DNA from 3 places in the Streptomyces sp. QH1-20 genome. Region 2 is predicted to be linked to each of the others. Evidence: riboswitches for the same ligand, from Rfam matches in the RefSeq annotation. Region 2 holds a riboswitch; each other region holds the start of a gene.
What was found. A riboswitch is a leader RNA that binds a small molecule or an ion and turns the genes downstream of it on or off. The one in region 2 is predicted to bind thiamine pyrophosphate.

Region 1 (6,220 bases), 1.9 Mb from region 2:
GATTACGACAGCAGCGACCCCTACGCGGTGAAGTTCACCTTCCACCTTCCCGGCGACGCGCCTGTGACCTGGGCGTTCGCACGGGAGTTGCTGCTCGACGGGCTGAGCCAGCCATCCGGCGAAGGCGATGTGCACATCTCCCCCGCCTCCGCCGAGCACCTGTCCGACGTCTTCATCCGGCTGCAAGTGGGCGGCGAAGGCGCGCTGTTCCGGGCCGGGGCCGCCGCCCTGGTGGCCTTCCTCGACCGGACCGACCGCATCGCCCCGCTCGGTGAGGAGCGCTCCGTCGCGGACTTCGACTACGAGCTGGCCGCCGCCCTCGACAGCATCCTGGCGGGTAATCCCGAGGGGCAGAACGCCGGTTAGAGCCCCCGGCCGGCTGCCCTCCCGGCGGACCCGTCAGGAGATCGGGACCGTCAGGAACCGGGGCAGGCCAGCCCATCGGGGTCGCCGGGCCCATCGAGGTCGGCTCGGTCGCCGGGACAGGCCCGGTGGCAGGGATCCGCCCCGTCCTCGTCCCGTCCTGGCTCCGCCCAGCCCCGTCCCGTCACTTCGCGCGGCGGCGCCTGCCGCCCTTGCCCCCGGTGCGCGCCCCGGGCTTCCCCTTGGCCTTGCCCTTCCCCGACTGACGGTCGGCGCTGACGACAAGTGCCGCCAAGGCCGTCGTCACCGGGACCGAGGCCACCAGCCCGATGCTGCCCACCAGCGTCCGTACGATCTCCTCCGCGACGAGCTCGCTGGTCGCGACGGCCCCCACTCCGGCGTCCGCGATCGTGAACAACAGCAGCAGCGGCAGCGACGCACCCGCGTACGCCAGCACCAGCGTATTGACCACCGAAGCGATGTGGTCCCGGCCGATCCGCATGGCGGATCCATACAGTTTGCGCCAACTCGCGCTCGGGTCGGCTTCCTTCAGCTCCCACACCGCCGAGGTCTGCGTCACCGTCACGTCGTCGAGCACACCCAGCGAACCGATGATGATCCCCGCCAGCAGCAGACCCTGGATCTCGATCTGCGGATAGAGGCCGTGCACCAGAGCCGTCTGGTCGTCCGTGTTGCCCGTCAGATGCGCCCAGTCCATGAACAGGGAGCCGAGCAGTCCGATGACCACCAGCGACGTCAGTGTCCCCAGCACCGCCACGGACGTCCGGGCGGAGAGGCCGTGGCACATGTAGAGCGCGATGAGCATGATCGCGCTGCCGCCGACCACGGCGACCAACAGCGGGTTCGAGCCCTGGAGGATCGCCGGGAGGATGAACATCGTCAGCACGCCGAAGCTGATGACCAGGGCGATCAGCGCGAAGAGACCGCGCAGTCGTCCGACGACCACGACCGCGAGTGCGAACAGCGCGGCGAGGATGACCATCGGCATCGTCCGGTCCACGTCCGTGACCGAATACCGCAGATTCTCCGGGGCCTTCGGCGCGTGGGCGAGCACCACCTTCTGGCCGACGGAGTAGCGGCGTGAGGAGTCCGGCCGCACGATCTCGGTGAAGGTCTTGCCCTTGTCCGGGCCCTCGGCGACCTCGATGGTCGCGGTCTCGCAGGATCCCGGCGGGGGCGCCGGCGCACCGGAACCGCCCTGGCCGGGCTTTTGCTGCTGCTGCGGCAGGGCGCCCACCTTGGCGCAATCAACCTCCTCGATCTTGACGACCCGGCCCGCCCGGGTCTGCTGGTCGAGACCAAGCCCGGAGGGCTTGTGCGAGGGCGCGCCACCGGGCCAGAGCACGATCAGACCGGCCACCACCGCGACGGCGAAGGGGATCAGCACCGCCGCGATCACCTTCCGCAGATGGGCGGAGACGGGGGCGGCCGGGCCGTGGCTGTGCGCGTGGGAATGCGAGTGGGACTGGGAACTGCGGTCTGAGCTGGTCACGCCACGCATCATCGCAAGCCCCACTGGTCCTCCGGACGGGGGAAGCGCTAGCGTGGTGCCACCTTTGCAATCGCGGGAGCTCGGAGCACCGGGCTGAGAGGGCGCTGACCTCCGTATGCACGTCGTACGGAAGCCGCTGCGCCGACCGCCGAACCTGTTACCGGGTAATGCCGGCGTAGGGAGTCTGGTCTCATGACCTCGCAGGATGCACGCACGTCCGAAACCGGCCGGATCGGCTGGCACAAGGACTACGTGACCGGCTCGCGGCCGGACCTTCGGGTCCCGGTCAGGCGGGTCCACCTCACCAACGGCCAGGACGTACGGCTGTACGACACGTCCGGCCCGTACACCGATCCGGCCGTCGAGACCGATGTCCGGCGCGGTCTCCTGCCGCTGCGGGAGAACTGGATCGTCGGCCGTGGCGACACCGAGGAGTACGCGGGCCGCCCGATGCGTCCGGAGGACGACGGGCTCAAGCACACCTCGCCGCGCGGGGGTCTGAAGAACCTCGACGCGGTCTTCCCCGGCCGCCCCCGGCTGCCCCGCCGGGGCCGCTCGGGCGCCGCCGTGACCCAGCTCGCGTACGCCCGCCGCGGTGAGATCACCGAGGAGATGGAGTACGTGGCGCTGCGGGAGAACGTTTCTCCCGAGACCGTCCGCGAGGAGATCGCGGCGGGCCGGGCCGTGCTTCCGGCCAATGTGAACCACCCGGAGATCGAGCCGATGATCATCGGCAAGAAGTTCCTGGTGAAGGTCAACGCCAACATCGGCAACTCCGCCGTCACCTCCTCCATCGAGGAGGAGGTCGAGAAGATGACCTGGGCGACCCGCTGGGGCGCCGACACGGTCATGGACCTGTCCACCGGCCGCAACATCCACACCACGCGCGAGTGGGTGCTGCGCAACTCCCCCGTGCCGATCGGCACCGTGCCGCTCTACCAGGCGCTGGAGAAGGTCGACGGCAAGGCCGAGGAACTGACCTGGGAGATCTACAAGGACACGGTCATCGAGCAGGCCGAGCAGGGCGTGGACTACATGACCGTCCACGCGGGCGTGCTGCTGCGCTACGTCCCCCTGACCGCCCGCCGCAAGACCGGCATCGTCTCGCGCGGTGGTTCGATCATGGCCGCGTGGTGCCTGGCGCACCACAAGGAGTCGTTCCTGTACGAGAACTTCGAGGAGCTCTGCGAGATCCTCGCCTCCTACGACGTGACGTACTCCCTCGGCGACGGGCTGCGCCCCGGCTCGATCGCGGACGCCAACGACGAGGCGCAGTTCGCGGAGCTGAAGACGCTCGGCGAGCTGAACACGATCGCCAAGCGGCACAACGTGCAGACGATGATCGAGGGCCCCGGGCACGTCCCGATGCACAAGATCAAGGAGAACATCGACCTCCAGCAGGAGATCTGCGAGGAGGCGCCGTTCTACACGCTCGGCCCGCTGACGACCGATGTCGCGCCCGCGTACGACCATATCACCTCGGGTATCGGCGCGGCGATGATCGCGTGGTGGGGCACGGCGATGCTCTGCTACGTCACGCCGAAGGAGCACCTGGGCCTGCCGGACCGCGACGACGTGAAGACCGGCGTCATCACGTACAAGATCGCCGCGCATGCGGCGGACCTCGCCAAGGGGCACCCGGGCGCGCAGGAATGGGATGACGCGCTGTCCGACGCGCGCTTCGAATTCCGCTGGGAGGACCAGTTCAACCTGGCCCTCGACCCGGACACCGCCCGCGCCTTCCATGACGAGACGCTTCCGGCGGAGCCGGCGAAGACCGCGCACTTCTGTTCCATGTGCGGGCCCAAGTTCTGCTCGATGAAGATCTCGCAGGACATCCGGCGGGAGCACGGCGGGGACCTGGCCGTCGACCCGGAGGCCGGTATGGCGGAGAAGTCCAAGGAGTTCGCGGCGAGCGGCAACAGGGTCTATCTGCCGCTGGCCGACTGACCACGCCACCTGGGTGGGGGAGAGCTGCTGCGCGCTGTGCGGTGGCCCTCCCTCGTCCCGCGCCCTTCGTTCGATAGATCCCGTTTGCTCCACCTATGGGAAAATCGGAGAGGGCCCGTACGGGACCAGGAGGTGGATCATGGGACAGGCGCGCGAAACCATGGACCGGCTCACCGAGGCAGTGACCACGGCCGTGGACCTCGAGGTCGTCGCGGACTGCTACGCGGAGGATGCCGTCGCCGTCACGCCGGACCAGGGGGAGATCCGGGGGCGGGAGAACATCACCGCGTACTGGCGTCAGATGACGGAAGCGGTGCCGGAGGCCACGTTCGACTCGCTGACCAAGTACGAGGCGGGGGACACCGCGATCGACGAGGGGTTCTTCCGGGGCAAGAACACCGGCCCGCTGGTGCTGCCCTCGGGAGAGAGCCTGCCGGCGACGGGGAGGGAGATCCGGATCCGGGGCTGTGACTGTGCCACGGTGAAGGACGGCCGGATCGTCAGCTACCGGCTCTACTTCGACCAGATGGACTTCCTCGGCCAGCTGGGGCTGCTGCCCGACGTGCCGTCCTGAGCGGTGTCCGCTGCCGCTGGCGTGGCGCCGTTTCCCGCTGCGCGGGGCGGTGTCCACTGCGCGGGGCTGCTCAGGTGCGGTGTCGGGCCTCCGCGGGCCTGTTGTCCGGGCTGCTTCGCTTTACGCCCGAACAACAGGCCCGCTCCGACCCGCCCCCTCCCGTGGGTGGGGGGAGGAAAAACCCCGGAGGGCCCCGGTCAGTCCGGCCGGTGGTCCGGGCCGCCGTAATCGGGGCTGGTGAAGTCGGGGCGGGAGTAGCCCGGGCGGGGGCTGGGCGAGGACTCGTCGTCCGGGCTGGAGAAGCCGGGACGGGAGTAGCCGAGGTTCGGCGTACGGCTGTGGGGGTCGCGGGCCCGGGGCGGGGGCGTCGGCGTAGCGGGCGACGGGGCGGGCGGCGTGGGTGGTGCCAGCGGGGCGTTGGCGAGGGACTCGCGCAGGAACGGCAGTATGCCGCGCTCCAGCAACGCCTGCCGCCAGGCGTCGCGCGCCCGCTCGGCGTCCTCGCTCAGCCGGAGGCCGCGCGCGTCCTGCGCCAGGCCCGAGCCGTTGCGCAGGGCGGTGACGAGCATGGCGGCCATGGCGACGAACACCCCGGCGACGGTGAGGCCGGCGAACCACCAGCCGACGGTGACCATCGGGTCCGCCACGGCCTCGTTCGACGCGACCGTGCGCAGGACATAGCCGACGAGGAGGAAGAGCAGCGCCGCGATCCCGGCGAGGACCGGGGCGAGCACGGCGAGCACCGCGCCGGCGCCCGCACCCGCCGCCTCGGACACCTCGCCGACGACGGTGAGGTGCGCGACCCCGCCACCGCCGCCGTCGGCGCCGCGCGGGACGGTACCGACCGGCTGGGGCTGGGCGGCATTGGAGGGCGCGCGCAGTTCTTCGCGCGCCTTCAGAAAGCTCTGGTATTCGGTCGCCGCACAGGCCGCGATCGCGGCCATGGCGCTCCGCGCCATCGTGCGGAGCTGTTCTGCGTCGAGCCGCTGTCCTATCGCGGCGGCCAGTTCCGGGTCATGGTCTGCGGTACGCAACGCTTGGTCGAGGACGCGCTCGAATTCCGGGCGGTCCTCGGCCAGCAGGTGCGGAGCGCTGTTCATGTGCATCCCCCGATGCTCCGTAGGGCCTCGTTGCCGGCTTGCACCGGCTGTGGGCGGAAACGGAGGAGAGCCTGCTACGGATAAGCCGATGGTAGAGCCGTTCTGTCGCGAGGTGACAGAGAGTTTGCCGAATTACCCCGCGCCAGTGGAACCCCCTACCTGCCCGTGTGCCGGCCCACTGAACCCTCAGGCACCCAGCGGGAGTTGCACCACCAGTAGCTTTCCGGCCATTGTGACGCCGCCGTCCATCGCGACCGCGAGCCCGTCCGCGTACAGGTGCGGGCCGTCGACGACCGGGCCGCCGCCCTCCTCGCCGTCCTCGTCCTCGGTGCCGACCTCGCCGAGCAGATAGGGGATGGGGCTGTGGCCGTGCACGATGCGGCCGCCGCCGTAGGTGTCCAGCAGCTCCCGCACGGCCATCGGGCCGGCCTCGTCGTCGCGGAAGGCGAACCGCTTGGTGAACTTGCGGAACAGGTCCCAGACCTCGTCCGGGTCGTTGCGCTGCAGGGCCTCGGTGACGGCGTCGTTGACGGCCTCGATGGAGTCGCCGTAGTCGAGGTAGGCGGTGGTGTCGGAGTGCACGAGCAGGTGCCCGTCCTCCTCGGCCATCGCGTCCAGCCGGGACATCCACTGCATGTGGTGGTCCTCGAGCCGCTCCATGTCGGTGCGCTGGCCGCCGTTGAGCAGCCAGGCCGCCTGGAAGGAGGCGGTGCCGGCGCC
Region 2 (6,220 bases):
CTGCGAAATCGGGTTGCTGCCCGATTCCGGGCTGCTCCCGGGGGCGGGGGTGCTCCGGCGCGGCACACCGGCCGCTACCGGGTTGCGGGGCTGCCTCGCTTTACGCCCCGCCAACCCCCCTGCGCGTCCCGGCGCCTCCCGCCGTCGGTGGCCGGGGGGCGGAGCCCCGTCAGAACGCCGGCCGCTCCGGGTCGAAATCCGCCAAGCCCTCCGCAGGAGAAGACGCCTCGGCGAAGTGGCGGCGGGGGATGCGGCCCGCCCGGTGGGCCAGGCGGCCCGCGTGCACTGCGTGGCGCATGGCCTCCGCCATCAGGACCGGCTCCTGGGCGCGGGTCACGGCCGAGGCGAGCATCACCGCCGCGCACCCCAGCTCCATCGCGAGCGCCGCGTCGGACGCTGTGCCCGCGCCCGCGTCGAGGATCACCGGGACCTTGGCGCGCTCGGTGATCAGCTGGAAGTTGTGCGGGTTGCGGATGCCGAGGCCGGAACCGATGGGCGAGCCCAGGGGCATGATCGCGGCGCAGCCGACGTCCTCCAGCTTGCGGGCGAGGACCGGGTCGTCGTTGGTGTACGGCAGGACGGTGAAGCCCTCGTCCACCAGGATCTCGGCGGCGTCCAGCAGCTCGATCGGGTCGGGCAGCAGGGTGCGCTCGTCGGCGATCACTTCGAGCTTGACCCAGTCCGTGCCGAGCGCCTCACGGGCCAGCCGGGCGGTGAGGACCGCCTCGCCGGCGGTGAAGCAGCCCGCCGTGTTCGGCAGCACACGGATGCCGTGCTTCTCCAGGACGGAGAGCACCGAGCCCCGCACACCGGCGTCCAGCCGGCGCATGGCGACCGTGGTCAGCTCGGTGCCGGAGGCGAGCAGCGCGCGTTCGAGGACGTCGAGGCTGGGCGCCCCGCCCGTTCCCATGATCAGCCGGGAGGAGAACGCGGTGCCCGCGATGGTGAGCAGATCGTCTGCCATGGGGGGATCAGCCCCCCTGCACGGCGGTGAGGACCTCGACGCGGTCGCCGTCGCCGAGCGTCGTGGCGGGCCACTGGCCGCGGGGGACGACGGTCTCGTTGACGGCGGCGGCCACGCCCGCGTGCGCGGTGGTCAGGGCGGCCACGAGGCCGTCGAGGGTCAGCCCCCGGGGGACCTCGCGGCGCTCGCCGTTGACGTGGATGCCGACGTTGGCCGCGGGGCTGTCGGTGGGGTCGGTGGGGTTCATGCGGGCAGCTCCTGGAGCGCGTTCGAGAAGCGTCGGGGGGAGAAGGGAAGGGCCGTCTCGGGCAGCCGGCCGGTGGTCAGCACCTCGGCCATCACCTCGCCGGTGAGCGGGGTGAGCAGGATGCCGTTGCGGTGGTGGCCGGTGGCCGTGAGGAGGCCGGGCAGCTCGGTCGGGCCGAGCAGGGGCGCGTTGTCGGGGGAGCCGGGGCGCAGCCCGGCGCGGGTCTCGACCAGGGGCAGCTCGGTGATGCCGGGCACCAGCTCGTGGGCGTCGCGCAGCAGCTCGTACACCCCGCCGGCGGTCACGGTGGTGTCCCAGCCGAGCTCTTCCGTCGTGGCGCCGACGACCAGCTCGCCGTTCTCGCGCGGCACCAGATAGACGGGGCAGCCGCGGACGACCGCCCGGACGGTCCGGGAGAGGAAGGGCGCGTACGGGCCGGGCACCCGCAGCCGCAGGATCTGGCCCTTGACCGGGCGGACCGGGGGCAGGACGTGCTCGGGGATCCCCGCGAGACGGCCGCTGTGGCTCCCCGCGGCGAGCACCGTCGCCCCGGCGGCGACCCGGGTGCCGTCGGCCAGATGAGCCCCGGTGGCGCGCTCCGCCGTGACGTCGAGGCGGACCGCTTCCGCGCGGTGGAAGCGCACCCCCGCCCGCTCACAGGCGGTGAGCAGGGCCTTCGCGAGCCGCCGGGGATCGGTCTGGTGGTCGCCGTCCACCCGCAGACCACCGCTCACGCCCGGCGCGAGCATCGGCTCCAGCCGACGGCACTCGCGCCCCGTCAGCCACTGCGAGTCCAGGCCGGACCGCTGCTGGAGGGCGTGCAGCTCACGCAGATGGGCACGGTCGTCGGCGTCGAGGGCGACGGCGAGCGTGCCACAGGCGCGGTAGCCGGTGTCCTGGCCGCTCGCTTCCTCCAGCTCGGCCGTGAACGCCGGATAGCGCCGCGCGGAGGCCAGATTCAGGGCGAGCAGCCGCTGCTCGCCGTGGTGCAGCTCCGTCACGGCGGCGAGCATGCCCGCCGCGACCAGGGCCGCGCCGCCGCCGGGCGCGGGGTCCGCGACGACCGTGCGCAGACCGCGCTGCGCCGCGCGCCACGCCGTGACGAGACCGATGACACCGCCGCCGACGACGAGCACGTCGCAGACGGTGTCCGACGGCGTGCCCCGACTCAAAGGCATGGTGGAAGACGCGTGCATGGGCGTCCAGCTCCTCCCTTCGCCGGCATGACCCGGATCAGGTTCGTACGGTCGGAGGCCGTCCAGCCTCCCTCTCAGCCCGGTCGTCCGGGCTCCCGCGAGTGCTTTGCACGGCCACCCTAGTACGCGCCGCGAAAGGACCGGAAGGGCGGCCGGACGGGGGAGCGTCGTACCGTTCCGCGGCCCCCGACGGCCAAACCCGGTGACGCTGTGTCAGAGGTCTCCGTACCCGGTGCTCCGGTACGGCCCGGCCGCAGCCCTACAGTGATCGGGTGAGCGAGCACGGGAAAGCAGCGAAGACCTCCACCGAGCAGCGGGTCGTCATCGTCGGCGCCGGGATGGCCGGGGTACAGACCGCCGTCGCCCTGCGCGAGCAGGGCTGGCGCGGCGCGATCTCCGTCCTGGGCGCCGAGCCCCACCAGCCCTACGACCGGCCGCCGCTCTCCAAGGCCGTCCTGCTCGGCAAGGCGGAGGGGTCGGCCTTCGAGGTGGACTTCGAGTCGCTCGGCATAGAGCTGGAACTCGGCCGGGAGGTCACCGGCCTGCGCGCCGACGAGCACCTGCTGGAGACCGGGGCCGGGACCGTGCCGTACGACGTGCTGGTCATCGCGACCGGCGCCGAGCCGCTCGCCCTGCCCGGCAGCGAGGACATGCCCGGCGTGCATCTGCTGCGCACCCTCGACGACGCCGAGCGGCTGCGCCCGGTGCTGGCCCGGCAGCACGACGTGGTGGCCGTCGGCGCGGGCTGGATCGGCGCGGAGTTCGCGACCGCCGCGCGCGAGGCGGGCTGCCGGGTGACGGTCGTGGAGGCCGCCGAGCTGCCGCTGGCGGGCGCCATGCCGCCCGAGGTCGCCGTCCACATGTCCCGCTGGTACGCCGACAGCGGAGCCCGGCTGCTGACCGGCGCGCGCGTGGCCGCCGTGGAACCGGGCGCGGTGCTGCTGGCCGACGGCACCCGGCTCGCGGCGGACGCGGTGGTCGTCGGCATCGGCGCGCGGCCCGCGACCGGCTGGCTGGCCGGTTCCGGCATCGCACTCGCGGCGGACCACTCCGTCGTCACCGACGACCGGCTGCGCACGTCCCTGCCCGACGTCTACGCCGTAGGCGACTGCGCGTCCTTCCCCTCCGCGCGCTACGGCGAGCGGCTGCTCGTGCACCACTGGGACAACGCCCTCCAGGGCCCCCGGACCGTCGCCGCGAACATCGTCCACGGCCCGGCCGAGAGCCCGGTCTACGACCCGGTGCCCTACTTCTGGTCCGAGCAGTTCGGCCGCTTCGTGCAGTACGCGGGCCACCACGCGGCCGCCGACGAGCTCCTGTGGCGCGGTGACCCCACCGGCGCCGCCTGGACGGTGTGCTGGCTGCGCGCGGGCGTCCTGGTGGCCCTGCTGGCCGTGGGCCGGCCCCGCGACCTGGCCCAGGGGCGCAAGCTCATCGAGCGCGGCGCGGCCATCGACCGGGCGAAGGCCGCGGACGCGTCCGTGCCGCTGAAGTCCGCCGCTCTGTGACATGCCGTTCGCCTGTCCGGCGAATCGCCGGACAGGCTTGTCCGGGCCCGGCTCGGGTCAACCCGGCTACCGACTGTCAGTCCTAGATGGCAGGCTTGTCCCGTGACCGAGATTGACGCAAAGATCGATGCTCTCGTCCCCGCCTGGCTCAACCTCCCCGACATCGCCGAAATTCTCGATGTCGAGGTGACGCGCGTCCGGCAGCTGGTCAAGGAAGGCCAGCTGATCGCCGTGCGCCGTGGCGAGAACCGAGTGCTCCAGGTGCCCGCCGACTTCGTCGGCGAGGGCAAGGTCGTCAAGGGCCTGGCCGGGACCCTGACGCTGCTGCGGGACGACGGCTTCAGCGACGAGGAAATGCTGGAGTGGCTGTTCACCCCGGACCCGACCCTGCCCGGGACCCCCGCGCAGGCGCTGCGCGAGAATCGTGGCACGGAGGTGAAGCGCCGCGCCCAGGCGCTCGCCGTCTGACACGCCACGAGGCGCCGTAGACGCGAAGTGAAAACCGTCCGGCGTACGGGCACGGGAGCCTCCCGTGCCCGTACGCCGCCGACCCGGGGGGACCCACCGAATGTCCGTCACCGCACGCGAGCGGCTCGCCGACGCCCGGCTGTATCTGTGCACCGACGCCCGTAAGCGCCAGGGCGACCTGCCGGAGTTCCTGGACGCCGTGCTCGGTGACGGAGGCGTCGACATCATCCAGCTGCGCGACAAGGGCATGGAGGCGGGGGAGGAGCTGGAGCACCTCGCCGTCTTCGCCGAGGCGGCCCGCCGCCACGGCAGGCTCCTCGCGGTGAACGACCGCGCCGATGTCGCGCACGCCATCCGCTCCGACGTCCTCCACCTCGGCCAGGGCGATCTGCCGGTACCGGCCGCGCGGGCCGTCCTCGGCGACGACGTACTGATCGGCCGCTCCACCCACGCCGAGGCGGAGGTGGCCGCCGCGGCCGCCGAGCCCGGCGTCGACTACTTCTGCACCGGCCCCTGCTGGCCGACCCCGACCAAGCCCGGCAGGCACGCCCCGGGCCTCGCCCTGGTGCGCTACGCCGCGTCCCTGGAGACCGAGGGGCCCGGGCGGCCCTGGTTCGCCATCGGCGGCATCGACGCCGGCAATCTGGACGAGGTGCTCGAAGCCGGCGCGCGCCGGGTCGTCGTGGTGCGCGCCATCACCGAGGCGGACGACCCGGGCGAGGCTGCGGCCCGGCTCGCGCGGCGCGTGCGCGATTACGCGGGGTAACCCCACCCGGGGTGACCAGCGGCGCGAGGGGCGGACGGTCATGGAGCGCCCACGATATTTCCACGGAATGTCCAAGGTGTGGACAGTGGTCGGGCGAAAAGGGCATATCGAAAACGTTGGTTGGGGCGTCCGCCGCACCGCTGGTTAACTTGCCGGTATGGCCCTTGGCACTGCTTCCACCAGGACAGACCATGCGCACACCGTGCGTGAGCTACTCGCCCGCGGCGAGCGGTCGTATTCGTTCGAGTTCGCGGCCCCGAAGACCGAGAAGGGCGAGCGGACGCTGTGGAACGCCATTCGCCGCATCGAGGCCGTCGCGCCCACATTCGTCTCCGTGACCTATGGTGCGGGCGGCTCCTCCCGTGAGGGCACCGTGCGGGCGACCGAGCGCATCGCGACCGACACCACCCTCACCCCCGTCGCGCATCTGACGGCGGTCAACCACTCCACGGCCGAACTCCGCAACGTCATCGGCCAGTACGCCGACGTCGGCATCCGCAACATGCTCGCCCTGCGCGGTGACCCGCCCGGCGACCCCATGGGCGAGTGGGTGCGCCACCCGAAGGGCATCGACCACGCCGCCGACCTGGTGCGGCTCATCAAGGAGTCCGGCGACTTCTGCGTCGGCGTCGCGGCATTTCCCGAGATGCACCCGCGCTCCACCGACTGGGAAACCGATATCGGGCACTTCGTGGACAAGTGCCGCGCGGGCGCGGATTTCGCCATCACCCAGATGTTCTTCTACCCCGAGGACTATCTGCGGCTGCGTGACCGTGTCGCGGCGGCGGGATGCGACACCCCGATCATCCCCGAGATCATGCCCGTCACGAATGTGCGCCAGATCGAACGATTCGCACAGCTCAGCAACGCGGCGTTCCCACCGGATCTGGCGGAACGGATCCTCGCGGTCAAGGACGACCCGGCGGCTGTACGCTCGATCGGGATCGAGTACGCCACGCAGCTGTGCACTCGATTGATGGCCGAGGAGATTCCCGGGCTGCATTTCATTACCCTGAACCACTCCACGGCGACTCTGGAAATCTACGAGAATCTGGGACTGCACCAGCGGTC
Region 3 (6,220 bases), 3.5 Mb from region 2:
GCCGAGGCCACCGCTCGCGAGGAGGGCAAGCCCGAGGCCGCCCTGCCGAAGATCGTCGAGGGTCGCGTCACCGGCTTCTTCAAGGAGAGCGTGCTGCTGGACCAGCCGTTCGCCAAGGACAACAAGAAGACCGTCCAGAAGATCCTGGACGAGGCCGGTGTCACGCTGAAGCGCTTCTCGCGCATCCGCGTCGGCGCCTGAGCCGTCAGCAGGACGCGAATGACCTGCGACCCGCTAGGGTCGTACGCAGCCGACCGTCCACCGGCCGGCCGCTGATGTGACGAGGAGGCCATTGCCGTACAGGGATCTGATAAGGACCCATCCGGCAATGGCCTTCTTCGTATGTGCACGAGGAGATCTCCAATGAATCAGGGTGCGGACGCCCCACAGGCCGCCGACGACGAGAGCACCGACCACGGCAAGCGCCGTCGGTTCATGCTGAAACTGTCCGGCGAGGCCTTCGCCGGCGGCGGAGGGCTCGGCGTCGACCCCGATGTCGTGCACGCCATCGCCCGGGAGATCGCGGCGGTCGTCCGCGAGGGCTACGAGATCGCCGTCGTCATCGGCGGCGGCAACTTCTTCCGCGGCGCCGAGCTGCAGCAGCGCGGCATGGACCGGGCCCGCTCGGACTACATGGGCATGCTCGGCACGGTCATGAACTGCCTCGCCCTCCAGGACTTCCTGGTCAAGGAAGGCATCGAGACGCGGGTGCAGACCGGCATCACCATGGGCCAGGTCGCCGAGCCGTTCATCCCGCTGCGCGCCGTGCGCCACCTGGAGAAGGGCCGCGTCGTGATCTTCGGCGCCGGCATGGGCATGCCCTACTTCTCCACCGACACCACCGCCGCCCAGCGCGCCCTGGAGATTCACGCCGAGGCGATCCTGATGGGCAAGAACGGTGTCGACGGGGTCTACGACTCCGACCCGAAGAAGAACCCCGACGCGGTGAAGTTCGACGCCCTCGAATACGGCGAGGTCCTCTCCCGCGGCCTCAAGGTCGCCGACGCCACCGCCATCACCCTGTGCATGGACAACAAGCTGCCGATCCTCGTCTTCGAGCTGCTCGCCGAGGGCAACATCGGGCGTGCGGTCAAGGGTGAGAAGATCGGCACGCTGGTGAGCGACCAGAGCACGCGGGCCTGACGGGCTCGCACAACCGCCCGTACCGGCCAGGTGCCGGTCCGGGCGGCAACTCCGGGCCGCGGGAAGACCTCGGCACGGGGATGGACAACTGCCTGCCGGTCGGACACCGTGCAGGAGAAGACGCGCGCAGGGGCGAGGCTCTGCTTACTGATAACACCAGGAGCAAGTGGTGATCGAAGAGATCCTCCTCGAGGCCGAGGAGAAGATGGAGAAGGCCGTCGTGGTCGCCAAGGAGGACTTCGCGGCGATCCGCACCGGGCGTGCGCACCCGGCGATGTTCAACAAGATCGTGGCGGACTACTACGGTGCGCTGACGCCCATCAACCAGCTGGCGTCGTTCTCGGTTCCCGAGCCGCGCATGGCCGTGGTGACCCCGTTCGACAAGAGCGCGCTGCGCAACATCGAGCAGGCCATCCGCGACTCCGACCTGGGCGTCAACCCCAGCAACGACGGCAACATCATCCGGGTGACCTTCCCGGAGCTGACGCAGGAGCGCCGCAAGGAGTTCGTCAAGGTCGCCAAGACCAAGGCCGAGGACTCCAAGATCTCGATCCGCTCCATCCGCCGCAAGGCCAAGGAGCTCCTCGACAAGCTCGTCAAGGACAAGGAGTCCGGCGAGGACGAGGTGCGCCGCGCGGAGAAGGAGCTCGACGACACCACCCAGAAGTACGTCGCTCAGGTGGACGAGCTGCTCAAGCACAAGGAATCCGAGCTCCTCGAGGTCTGATGAACGACGCATCCTGGGGGGCCCCGCCGCGCGTCGGCTCTTGGGGGTCCACCGACCAGGGACCCGCCGTACCGGCGGGTCCTGTGCACGAGGCGGCCTATGCGGCGCAGACTCGCCCCATGCCCATCGTGCCCGACGCAGGCGGAGACCAGGACGACCGTGATCAGGGGGCCGCTGACTTCGGCGGCCCCCTGTTCCGCGATGAACAGGAGCCCGACATCCGGCCGCAGGAGCCTGCTGCCCCCCAGACGGCGAACGCGGCGAAGAAAAGCGCCGGGCGTGATCTGCGGGCAGCGATAGGGGTGGGTATCGGCCTCGGCGCCGTCATCCTCGCCTCCCTGTTCATCTACAAGCCCGTCTTCCTCGGCGTCATCGTGGTGGCCGTGGTCGTCGGGCTGTGGGAGCTGACCTCCAGGCTGGCCGAGAAGAAGGCCATCCGGGCACCTCTGGTGCCGCTCGCGGTCGGTGGCGCCGCCATGGTCGTCGCCGGCTTCGTGAACGGCGCCGAGGGCGCGTGGGTGGCCATGGCCTTCACCGCGCTCGCGGTGCTCGTGTGGCGCATGACGGAGCCGCCCGAGGACTATCTCCGTGATGTCACGGCGGGCATCTTCGCGGCCTTCTACGTGCCGTTCCTCGCCACCTTCGTGGCGCTGATGCTGGCCGCGGACGACGGCGCCTGGCGGGTGCTGACCTTCCTGGTGCTCACGGTGGTCAGCGACACCGGCGCCTATGCGGTGGGCTGGCGGTTCGGCAAGAAGAAGCTCGCGCCGCGCATCAGCCCCGGCAAGACCCGCGAGGGGCTGCTCGGCGCGGTGGCGTTCGCCATGGTGGCGGGCGCGCTGTGCACGCACTTCCTGATCGACGGCGGAGCGTGGTGGCAGGGTCTGCTGCTGGGCCTCGCGGTCGCGGTCAGTGCCACGCTGGGCGATCTCGGCGAGTCGATGATCAAGCGGGACCTGGGCATCAAGGACATGGGCGCCCTGCTGCCGGGCCACGGCGGGATCATGGACCGGCTGGACTCGCTGCTGCCGACCGCTCCGGTGGTGTGGCTGCTGCTGGTCGTCTTCGTCGGTAGCACCTGAGCCGCGACAGGGGTTCTACCTGCGGTTTCTTCGGTGAGGGGCTCGTCGTCCACAGGGCGGCGGGCCCCTCTCCGTATGTCTGCGACACTGGTAGGACCATGCCTGCACCTGGAGAACTCACTTTCGTCGCGCCGCGCGGGGCCAAGAAGCCCCCGCGGCACCTTGCCGACCTCACCCCCGCCGAGCGCCGCGAGGCCGTCGCCGAGATCGGCGAGAAGCCGTTCCGTGCGAAGCAGCTGTCCCAGCACTATTTCGCCCGGTACGCGCACGACCCGGCGGCATGGACGGACATCCCGGCGGCGGCCCGCGAGAAGCTCGCGGCCGAGCTGCTGCCCGAGCTGATGAGCGTCGTCAGGCACATCTCGTGCGACAGCGACACCACCCGCAAGACCCTGTGGCGGCTGCACGACGGCACCCTGGTCGAGTCCGTGCTCATGCGGTACCCCGACCGGGTCACCATGTGCATCAGCTCCCAGGCCGGCTGCGGCATGAACTGCCCGTTCTGCGCCACCGGCCAGGCCGGGCTGGACCGCAATCTGTCGACCGCCGAGATCGTGCACCAGATCGTCGACGGCATGCGCGCCCTGCGCGACGGCGAGGTGCCCGGCGGCCCGGCGCGGCTGTCCAACATCGTCTTCATGGGCATGGGCGAGCCGCTCGCCAACTACAAGCGCGTCGTCGGCGCGATCCGCCGTCTCACCGACCCCGAGCCGGACGGCCTCGGGCTCTCGCAGCGCGGTATCACCGTCTCCACCGTCGGCCTGGTGCCCGCGATGCTGCGCTTCGCCGACGAGGGCTTCAAGTGCCGTCTCGCGGTCTCCCTGCACGCGCCGGACGACGAGCTGCGCGACACCCTCGTGCCGGTCAACACCCGCTGGAAGGTCCGCGAGGTCCTCGACGCCGCCTGGGAGTACGCGGAGAAGTCCGGCCGCCGGATCTCCATCGAGTACGCCCTGATCCGCGACATCAACGACCAGGCCTGGCGTGGTGATCTGCTCGGCCGGCTCCTCAAGGGCAAGCGCGTGCACGTCAACCTCATCCCGCTCAACCCCACCCCGGGGTCGAAGTGGACCGCGTCCCGCCCGGAGGACGAGCGGGCGTTCGTCCAGGCGATTGCCGCGCACGGCGTGCCCGTCACCGTGCGTGACACGCGCGGCCAGGAGATCGACGGAGCGTGCGGTCAGCTCGCCGCCGCCGAGCGCTGATACTGTCCACTCGCCCAGGCGAAGAATTCGCACAAAAGAACATCCGACAGGGGAGCGCGCAGAGCGCTGAGAGTGCGGCACAGGCCGCAGACCCTCGGACCTGATCCGGGTCATACCGGCGTAGGGAGTCAACCCACTCATGAACACCACCTTCCGGCGTGCCGTCGGCGCGGCCGTCGTCGCCGCGCTCGGCGTCCCCGTGCTGGCCGCCTGCGGCGGCTCGGACGACTCCGCCTCCGACTCGAAGACCGTCACGCTCGTCTCGCACGACTCCTTCGCCGCGTCGGACGCGGTGCTCAAGGAGTTCACGCAGGCCACCGGGTACAAGGTGAAGGTGCTCAAGAGCGGGGACGCCGGGACGGCCGTCAACCAGGCCATCCTCTCCAAGAAGCACCCGCAGGGCGACGTCTTCTTCGGCGTCGACAACACCCTCCTGTCGCGGGCGCTCGACAACGACCTGTTCACCCCGTACGAGGCCAAGGGCCTGGACCGGGTCCCCAAGGAGCTCCAGGCCGACGCCGCCGAGCACCGGGTCACGCCCATCGACTTCGGCGACATCTGCGTGAACTACGACCGCGCGTACTTCGCCGACCACAAGCTCAGCCCGCCGGCGTCCTTCGACGACCTGATCAAGCCGGAGTACAAGAACCTCCTGGTCACCGAGAACGCGGCGACCTCGTCCCCCGGTCTCGCCTTCCAGCTGGGCACCATCGCCAAGTACGGCGACGCCGGCTGGCAGGACTACTGGAAGAAGCTCAAGGCCAACGGCGTCGAGGTCGTGGACGGCTGGGAGCAGGCGTACAACGACCGCTTCTCCGGTTCCGCCGCGGGCAAGAAGGCCAAGGGCGACAAGCCGCTCGTCGTCTCCTACGCCTCCAGCCCGCCCGCCGAGGTGCTCGGTGCGAAGCCGCTGCCCAAGGAGGGGCCGACCGGCGTCGCGACGGGCACCTGCTTCCGGCAGACCGAGTTCGCCGGGCTGCTGAAGGGCGCGAAGAACACCAAGGGCGGCCAGGCTCTGATCGACTTCCTGCTGGGCAAGAAGTTCCAGGAGGACCTGCCGCTCCAGATGTTCGTCAACCCGGCGAACCAGGACGCCGCGCTGCCCGAGGAATTCACCAGGTTCGGTGCCAAGATCACCGATCCCGCGACCCTCGCCCCGGAGAAGATCGCCAAGAACCGCGACCAGTGGGTCAAGGCATGGTCCTCGCTCGTCCTGAAGTAGACGCACCCAAGCGACACGTCCCGAAGCGACCGAAGAGGCCCTCCCGGCAGACGGCGGTCCGGCTCGGGCTGATGACCCTGCCGGTCGCCTTCTTCGCGCTGTTCTTCGCCTACCCGGTCTCCGCCATCGTGGCCCGGGGGCTCAAGGACGGCGGACGATGGCAGTTCGCCCGGGTCGGGGAAGTGCTCGGCGACGAGCGGATCGGCCACGTCCTGTGGTTCACCACCTGGCAGGCCCTCGCCTCCACGGCCCTGACCCTCGCCCTCGCCCTCCCCGGCGCCTATGTCTTCGCCCGTTTCGACTTCCCCGGCAAACAGCTGCTGCGGGCGGTGGTCACCGTCCCCTTCGTCCTGCCGACCGTCGTGGTCGGCTCGGCCTTCCTGGCGCTGCTCGGACGCGGCGGGCTGCTGGACGAGCTGTGGGGGATGCGCCTGGACACCACGGTCTGGGCGATCCTCCTGGCCCATGTGTTCTTCAACTACGCCGTCGTCGTCCGGACCGTCGGCGGCCTCTGGGCCCAGCTCGACCCCCGTCAGGAGGAGGCGGCCCGGGTGCTGGGCGCAGGGCGCCTCGCCGCCTGGCGCCGGGTGACGCTGCCCGCGCTCGCGCCCTCCGTGGCCGCCGCCGCCCTCATGGTCTTCCTCTTCACCTTCACCTCCTTCGGCGTCGTCCAGATCCTCGGCGGCCCCCGTTACGCCACCCTGGAAGTGGAGATCTACCAGCAGACCGCGCGGCTGCTCGACCTGCCGACGGCCGCTGTGCTCACCCTCGTTCAGTTCGTGGCCGTGGCCGTGCTGCTGGGGGTGCACGCCTGGACGGTACGGCGGCGGGAATCGGCGCT

Region 1: linked by a shared signal. The riboswitch ahead of thiC (phosphomethylpyrimidine synthase ThiC) and the one ahead of thiO (glycine oxidase ThiO) in region 2 are both predicted to bind thiamine pyrophosphate.
Region 3: linked by a shared signal. The riboswitch ahead of AB8O64_RS26125 (thiamine ABC transporter substrate binding subunit) and the one ahead of thiO (glycine oxidase ThiO) in region 2 are both predicted to bind thiamine pyrophosphate.

The regions. Positions count from the first base shown of each region.
Region 1 covers NZ_CP166299.1:4,115,583-4,121,802, forward strand. The annotation lists gene AB8O64_RS18465 (SsgA family sporulation/cell division regulator) at 1-366, shown strand, start outside; gene AB8O64_RS18470 (YibE/F family protein) at 548-1,885, opposite strand; TPP riboswitch at 1,939-2,075, shown strand; gene thiC (phosphomethylpyrimidine synthase ThiC) at 2,069-3,826, shown strand; gene AB8O64_RS18480 (ester cyclase) at 3,966-4,400, shown strand; gene AB8O64_RS18485 (hypothetical protein) at 4,598-5,500, opposite strand; gene AB8O64_RS18490 (metallophosphoesterase) at 5,687-6,220, opposite strand, start outside.
Region 2 covers NZ_CP166299.1:2,234,055-2,240,274, reverse strand. The annotation lists gene AB8O64_RS09970 (thiazole synthase) at 170-964, opposite strand; gene thiS (sulfur carrier protein ThiS) at 972-1,211, opposite strand; gene thiO (glycine oxidase ThiO) at 1,208-2,407, opposite strand; TPP riboswitch at 2,404-2,516, opposite strand; gene AB8O64_RS09955 (NAD(P)/FAD-dependent oxidoreductase) at 2,746-3,915, shown strand; gene AB8O64_RS09950 (Rv2175c family DNA-binding protein) at 4,018-4,383, shown strand; gene thiE (thiamine phosphate synthase) at 4,484-5,149, shown strand; gene metF (methylenetetrahydrofolate reductase [NAD(P)H]) at 5,307-6,220, shown strand, end outside.
Region 3 covers NZ_CP166299.1:5,724,354-5,730,573, forward strand. The annotation lists gene tsf (translation elongation factor Ts) at 1-201, shown strand, start outside; gene pyrH (UMP kinase) at 364-1,143, shown strand; gene frr (ribosome recycling factor) at 1,313-1,870, shown strand; gene AB8O64_RS26115 (phosphatidate cytidylyltransferase) at 1,870-2,952, shown strand; gene rlmN (23S rRNA (adenine(2503)-C(2))-methyltransferase RlmN) at 3,051-4,157, shown strand; TPP riboswitch at 4,196-4,301, shown strand; gene AB8O64_RS26125 (thiamine ABC transporter substrate binding subunit) at 4,297-5,379, shown strand; gene AB8O64_RS26130 (ABC transporter permease) at 5,451-6,220, shown strand, end outside.